3 regions of the Micromonospora sp. DT228 genome follow, and region 2 is predicted to be linked to each of the others. Evidence: riboswitches for the same ligand, from Rfam matches in the RefSeq annotation. Region 2 holds a riboswitch; each other region holds the start of a gene.
What was found. A riboswitch is a leader RNA that binds a small molecule or an ion and turns the genes downstream of it on or off. The one in region 2 is predicted to bind cyclic di-AMP.
Positions count from the first base shown of each region.

Region 1: it holds a riboswitch for cyclic di-AMP, as region 2 does, so the genes downstream of both, ACLQ29_RS10335 (C39 family peptidase) here and ACLQ29_RS07005 (NlpC/P60 family protein) in region 2, are expected to answer to the same signal.
Region 3: it holds a riboswitch for cyclic di-AMP, as region 2 does, so the genes downstream of both, ACLQ29_RS09330 (coiled-coil domain-containing protein) here and ACLQ29_RS07005 (NlpC/P60 family protein) in region 2, are expected to answer to the same signal.

Region 1 is NZ_JBNCKO010000004.1:179,020-181,274, reverse strand. Features, by position in the region: gene ACLQ29_RS10340 (hypothetical protein) at 1-196, shown strand, start outside; cyclic di-AMP (ydaO/yuaA leader) riboswitch at 481-622, shown strand; gene ACLQ29_RS10335 (C39 family peptidase) at 854-1,702, shown strand; gene ACLQ29_RS10330 (alpha/beta fold hydrolase) at 1,836-2,255, shown strand, end outside.
Region 2 is NZ_JBNCKO010000003.1:78,052-80,306, forward strand. Features, by position in the region: gene ACLQ29_RS07000 (N-acetylmuramoyl-L-alanine amidase) at 1-651, opposite strand, end outside; cyclic di-AMP (ydaO/yuaA leader) riboswitch at 887-1,022, shown strand; gene ACLQ29_RS07005 (NlpC/P60 family protein) at 1,090-2,076, shown strand; gene dcd (dCTP deaminase) at 2,138-2,255, opposite strand, start outside.
Region 3 is NZ_JBNCKO010000003.1:548,378-550,632, reverse strand. Features, by position in the region: gene ACLQ29_RS09335 (YibE/F family protein) at 1-854, shown strand, start outside; cyclic di-AMP (ydaO/yuaA leader) riboswitch at 1,021-1,151, shown strand; gene ACLQ29_RS09330 (coiled-coil domain-containing protein) at 1,156-2,175, shown strand; gene ACLQ29_RS09325 (carbonic anhydrase) at 2,240-2,255, opposite strand, start outside.

The sequences.
Region 1 (2,255 bases), on a different contig from region 2:
CCAGGCCGCCGCCGACGCGGAGCGGGCCGCGTGGCGGGCCGCCGAACTGGCCGCCGAGTCGGCGCGGGCTCTTGCCGAGGAGGCGGGTTTGGCAGCGGCCCGGCTGCGGCCGAGCCGGGCACCGGCCCGCCGGCTGGTGCGCGGCTCGACCCGCCCCGCCGTCGTGACACGCTGGCGTCCCGCCCGTGCGGGTTGAGCTCGATCCGTTATGTGAGCCCGCTCACCGCATTCCGAAATCGGGCGTCCGGCACGATCGGCTCGATTGTTCCCGGGATTGTGGCCGCACTTTTGGCGACCTGTCCGGTTGTCGCCCGTAGGCGTCACCGTAACCGCTTGTCCCATCGAGTCACGTCATCGGCCAGACGCGCAGAAATTGCTGCGCCGATCCGGGTTTACGCAGGTGAACCTGGCTTGGCAGGGTGTGAACGGGCCAGTAGTGTCGTCCCGTCCGGTGCGGTAACCGATCGCAAGAGGCGACGCCGCGCCGACCCGCTCAATCGTGATGAACGAACCGGGGACCCATCAGTAAGTCCGGGGTGAATCCGCGAGCCACGGCCCGCGGTAGGGCGATCTTCCCGCCCGAATCCGTCAGCTAACCCGGTAGGCGGTCTCGGAAGGAGTTCCATCCTCGTGCAGCATCTCTCCACCCCTCGGCTGTTCCCTCGCCTCCACGGCGCAGCGGTGCCCCCGCTCATCAGTCACGTGACGGTGAGCTGACCCCCGGGTCATCGCCCAACCGCCCGGCCACGCCGGGTGTTCCCCTGAGCGGTTCACCATCCGCGGACCATCGTCCGCGCGCTGGCCCCTGCCCGGATACCCGTCCGGCCCCGGTGTGCCGCTCTCCCCCCGATCCGTGGAGGACCCCGTGAAGCACACCATGCAGCGTCAGCTCCGCCGCTTCGCCACCCAGCGCCCGTACCAGATCGCCGCCGCCTCCGCCGCGGCCCTCGTGATCGCCACCACCACCGGCACCCTGCTCGCCACCACCGACGACGCGCCGGCCGGCCAGCGCACCGCGACCACTGTCGCCGAGATGCGCAGCGACGTCGCCGCCTCCCGTGGCGAGGTGCGAGACGCCTCCCCGTCGGCCAGCGCCGCGCCGACAAGCGCCGCCCCGGCCACCAGCGCCGCCGCGCCCGCCGCCAAGGCCAGCAGCAACCCGGACCTGACCCGGAAGCCGGAGCGGCCGAAGCCGCCCGCGACAAAGGTGCTCGACTACGAGTACGAGGCGCAGAACACCTACTACAACTGCGGTCCGGCGGCCACCCGTAACGCGCTCAGCGCCACCGGGATCGACCGTACCCAGGAGGAACTCGGTGCCGAACTGGGCACCACCGAGATGGGCACCAACTCGGCCGAGGACACCACGAGGGTGCTCAACGCCGAGGTGAAGGGCTCCCCGTACCGGACCCGGATGTTCGCCGGTGCGCCCAGCCGGGCCCAGATGGACCGCCTCCAGGCCGACGTCGTCAAGGCCATCACCGACGGCCGGGGCGTGGTCGCCAACGTCGTCGGGGACGCCACCGACACCGACGGCAGCTGGCACTCCTACGGCGGCGGGCACTACATCGCCGTCGTGGGTTACAAGGACAACGGCCGCACGGTACGCATCGCCGACTCGGCGAACCCGTCCGACCCGTCGTACTGGATCACCACAATCGACCTGGCCAACTGGATCGCCAGCCGGGGCTACTCCGCCTGACCCAGGCACGCTGACCGCCACGGGCGCCGTCCCTCACGAGGGGCCGGCGCCCGCGGCGTCTGTCCCGCCGGTCCGGGGCACGCCCCCGTCGACGACTCTCGTCCCTGTCGGTGAACCGTGGGAGACTGCGGCCGTGGTGGATGAATCGGGTGGTCACACCGGTCGACGGCCGGTCCTGCTGCTGTTGCACGGCATGGGGGCGACCGGTGACGTGTGGTTGCCCTGGGCGCCGCACCTGGAACGACACTGGCCCGGCCGGTGGCTGGCGCCGGACCTCGCCGGCCACGGTTGGACGCCGCCGCTGCCGTCGTACTCCTTCGCCGGTTTCGCCGGGCGGATCGCGCCGGCCCTCGCCCCCGACGACCGGCTCGTCGTGCTCGGGCACTCGCTGGGTGGCGTGGTCGGCCTCGCGTTGGCCGCGCGCGACGCCGGGATGCCTGTGGACGCGGTGGTCGGGTTGGGGATCAAGGCGCTCTGGTCACCCGTCGAGCTGGACCGCGCCGCCGAGCTGGCCGCCCGTCCGGTGAGCTGGTTCGCCAGCCGCACCGAGGCG
Region 2 (2,255 bases):
CCGCGACGCGCCGGCGCCGATGGTGGTGAAGACCTCGTCGGCGAAGGCCGCCGCGGCGTCCGCGCTGTCCGCGCCGGCGTAGCGGGCCACCGCGCCGTACCAGGTGGCCGGGTCGGTGCCGGCACCGACCGGGGCGCCCAACTCCCGCTGGTACGAGGCCAGGAGCGCGGCCCCGCCCCGGATGTTGACGTCGGCGTCGGTGCGCAGCGCGTCGGGGGTCGCGCCGGTCAGCGCGGCGGCGGCATCCACGGTCTGCGACGCGGTGGCGGGTGGCGCCGGGTCCTCGGCCGTCCGGGGCACGGGTGCCAGCGCGGTACGGGAGTCGTCGCCGCGCGGGTCCTCGGTGCCGGTGCCGTGGTGGCCGCGCACGGGCAGAGCGGTCACGTGTCGGGCGTCGGTCAGGTGCATGGGGCCGTAACCGCCGCTGGTGCTGGGTGTGCCGGCGTTGCTGTCCCAGCGGGACTCCAGGTAGGAGACGCCGAGCAGCACGTCGGTCGGTACGCCGTACTCGGCGGCAGCGGCGGCGTACCGCTGCTGGCGGTCGACAGTGGGCGCGGCGGCGTGGGCGGGTGCTCCGACCGCGGTCGCGGCGGCGAGCACGGCGGCGGCGAGCAGTGCACGCCGGCCGGGCAGCAGGGTTGGATGGTGCATCGAACCCCCTAGATTTCGCGGGTGTGGATGACGCCACCCTCGCGCCGGCCGGGAGTCCGCGTCAATACCTTTCCATGTGTCGACCTGCCAGGAAATAAATCTTCACGTACGGATCGGTCATCCTCTCGGATCGGTACGGAGTGTCACGGCCGCACGGGTTGCGGAACGGTAACAAGCGTCTCTACTCTGGTCATTCGTCGGCCCGATAGCAGCTCCGTCCAGCCCGGGCGGTAACGGACCGGCACCGCCGAGTCGTTTCCGAACGAACCGGGGACCCATGTCCCCCGGGGTGAATCCGCAGCCACTGCGGTAGGGCGCCCACTTCCCGCCCGAACCCGTCAGCTAACCCGGTAGGCGGTCAGGAAGAAGGAGTACGGAACCCCGGTGGCACTCCATGCCCCGCGGCCGTCGTCCGAGCGGTCGGCAACAGCCGGCCCGATGTCGATCGCGCCGCGCCCACGCTGGTCCCGCTTCACCACCGCGCTCGCCGCCCTGGCCGGCGTCGCCGTCGTTCTGACCGGCAGCGCCACGGCGGCCCACGCCGACCCGTCCGTCGCCGAGATCGAGCGCCAGATCGACGCCGACTGGAACAAACTCGAACCGATCATCGAACAGCACAACGCCACCCGGATCGACCTAGCCGCCAAGCGCAGGCAGGCCCAGGCGCTGGCCGCCCGGATCGCCCCGCTGGAGCGCCAGGTCGACGCCGCGATGGACAAGGTCAGCGCCCTGGCCGTGCGCGCGTACAAGGGTGAGAACGTGCTGACCGTCAACGCGGTGCTGGGCAGCCGGTCACCCAGTGAGGTGGTCGGTCAGCTCGAACTGCTCGACCGCTTCGCGCACAACCAGCAGGAGGACGTCCGCGAGGTGGCCGACCTGCGCGACGAGTTGGCCGGGCAGAAGGCGCCGCTCGACGAGATGGTGGCCCAGCTGACCCGTACCGAGGCCCAGCTGGCGGCGAAGAAGAGGCAGATCAACGAGGAGATCGACAAACTGCAGAAGCTGCGCCTCAAGGTGTACGGCAGCGGTGGCGGCGGTCCGTTGCGCCCCGCGCCCTGCCCCGGCAGCTACCCCGGTGGCGCCGCCGGCACCGCGGTCAAGTTCGCCTGCGCGCAGATCGGCAAGCCCTACGTCTGGGGTGCCGAGGGTCCGAACTCGTACGACTGCTCCGGGCTCATGCTCGCCGCCTGGGCGAAGGCCGGGGTGTCACTGCCGCACAACGCCGCCGCCCAGAGCCGCGTCACCAAGAACGTCAGCAAGGCCGACCTGCGCCCCGGCGACCTGGTCTTCTACTACAGCGACATCCACCACGTCGGCATGTACGTCGGTGGCGGCTGGGTGGTGCACGCCTCGCAGGCCGGCGAACCGGTCAAGATGAAGAGGGCCGACGACGGTCAGGTCCACAGCTACGGCCGTCCAGGCTGATCGAGGTGCTGACCGAGGGGCCCGTCGCGATTCGTCGCGGCGGGCCCTCGTCGTCATCGGGTCAGCGGGTGGGCCAGGTGCGCCAGTGCTGCCAGGCGCGGCTCGGCGTCGGCCCCCGCTGCCCCTGGTAGCGCGAGCCGTAGACCGCCGAGCCGTACGGGTGCTCGGCCGGCGAGGAG
Region 3 (2,255 bases), 470 kb from region 2:
GGTTGGCGGCCAGCTTCGCCATCCTGCTCACCTTCGTGCTGCCGGGAATCGGCGCCGGCCGATCACCTCTCCTGGTGGCGGTGGTCGGCGCCGCCCTGATCATGTTCGTGGTGCTCTATCTGACCCACGGCGTCACCGCGCAGACCTCGGTCGCGGTGCTCGGCACCCTGGGCAGCCTGGTGCTGACCGGCGCGCTCGCCACCATCGCCACCGGGGCAACGCACCTCACCGGCTTCGGCAGCGAGGATGCGACGACACTGTCGATGTTCCAGGGTGACGTGGACCTGCACGGCCTGCTGCTCGCCGGGATCATCATCGGGTCGCTCGGGGTGCTCGACGACGTGACGGTCACCCAGGCGGCTACCGTCACCGAGCTGGCGAACGCCAATCCCGGGCTGACCCGCCGGCAGCTCTACCGTGCGGCGACACGTGTCGGCCGGGCGCACATCGCCTCCACCGTCAACACGATCGTGCTGGCGTACGCGGGCGCGTCGCTGCCCCTGCTGCTCCTGCTCACCGCCGACGCGCGGCCGATCGGGCAGCTCCTCACCAGCGAGTTCCTCGCGCAGGAGATCGTCCGCAGCGCGGTCGCGACACTCGGGCTGATCGCCGCCGTGCCACTGACCACCGGGCTGGCCGCGGTCGTGACCGCGGCCGGGCGCGCCGACACCACGCGGTCCGTCGATGCCACCCGGTCGCGCCCCCAGGCGGACGGCCGGGCGGAGGCACTGGCCGCCCTCAACGCGCCGCGATCGCGGCGACCCGACGAGCCGGACCAGACGCGGACCCGGCCCCCATCCACCGCCACCGACGGGTGGCCGGAGTCGAACAGGAGCACGGATACGGCATGGTGACACTCCTCAGCGTGACCAGATCGGGTCCCCCACCTGAGAACCGCGTCACTGGTTACCCAACGCTATGGCGAAATGACACTTTTGGTCGGCATCCAGGCGTAGCTCACCCAGTCGACTCTCGGGTAACCTCGCTGCCGGTTACCGATGAAGGCGCGAAGCGGCGCCTGCGGTGCCACCGCCCAATCGCCAACCGGCGAGCCGGGGACCCAGGTGTGTGGGGTGAATCCGCGTCAGCGGTAGGGGCCACTTCCGTCCCGAACCCGTCAGCTAACCCGGTCGGCGGTCGACGGAAGGGAACATTGTGACGGCACCCCTACGCCGCTGGATGACACCCGTGGTGGCCGTGATCGCCGCACTGACCGTGCTCGCCGGGCCCCTCCCGGCCCACGCCGCCCCGACGACCCCCACGCCGTCCGGGCACGAGGAGGACGGCGAGCCCCAGCTACTCAACGACGTCATCGAGCAGGCCAACCGCGACTACTCCGCCGCCAAGTCCAAACTGGACAAGTCGAAGAAGCGGCAGCTCGAGTTGGCGCTGGAGGTGGACCGGGCCAAGGCCGACCTGGACGCGCTGGCGCCACAGGTCGGGGAGATCGCCGCCCAGTCGTACCGGACCGGTCGGATCGGTGCGCTGGCGATGCTGCTCGAAAGTGACGCTCCGGACACGTTCGTCCAACGTGCCGCGATGCTCGACGAGATCAACATGGTGAACGAGAACAAGCTCGCCGAGGTCAACGCGGTGAAGTCCCGTGCCGAGCAGGCCAAGCTGCTCCTCGACACCGAGGTCCGCGAGCAGCAGAAGCAGACCGCAGTGATGGCCAAGCGGAAGACCGAGGCCGACAGGGCGCTCTCCCTGGTCGGCGGCAAGGGCTTCACCGGCGGTCTGGTGGACGCCACCTCGAAGGTCGCCAAGATCGGGCCGGGCCGCACCGCCGACGGTGACTGGAAGGCGCAGTCCTGCAGCGAGAACGACCCGACCACGTCCGGCTGCATCACGCCGCGCACGTTGCACGCGTACAAGGAGGTCAAGGCGGCCGGCTTCAACCGGTTCGTCGGCTGTTACCGGTCCGGCGGGCCGTGGGAGCACCCGAAGGGCCGCGCCTGCGACTGGTCGCTGCAGAAGAGCGGCTTCGCCCCGTGGCACAACAACGACACCCGGATGTACGGCAACAACGTCGCCGCCTTCCTCATCCGTAACGCCGACCGGCTCGGCATCTACTACGTGATCTGGAACCGGCAGATCTGGTTCCCGGCGAGCGGCTGGAAGTCGTACAGCGGGCCGTCGAACCACACCGACCACGTACACATGTCGCTGCTCTGACCCACCAGATCCTTCGTCGAGGGCCGCTCCGCATCAAGCGGGGCGGCCCTCGACGTGTCAGCCCCTAGGCGGCCGTGGCC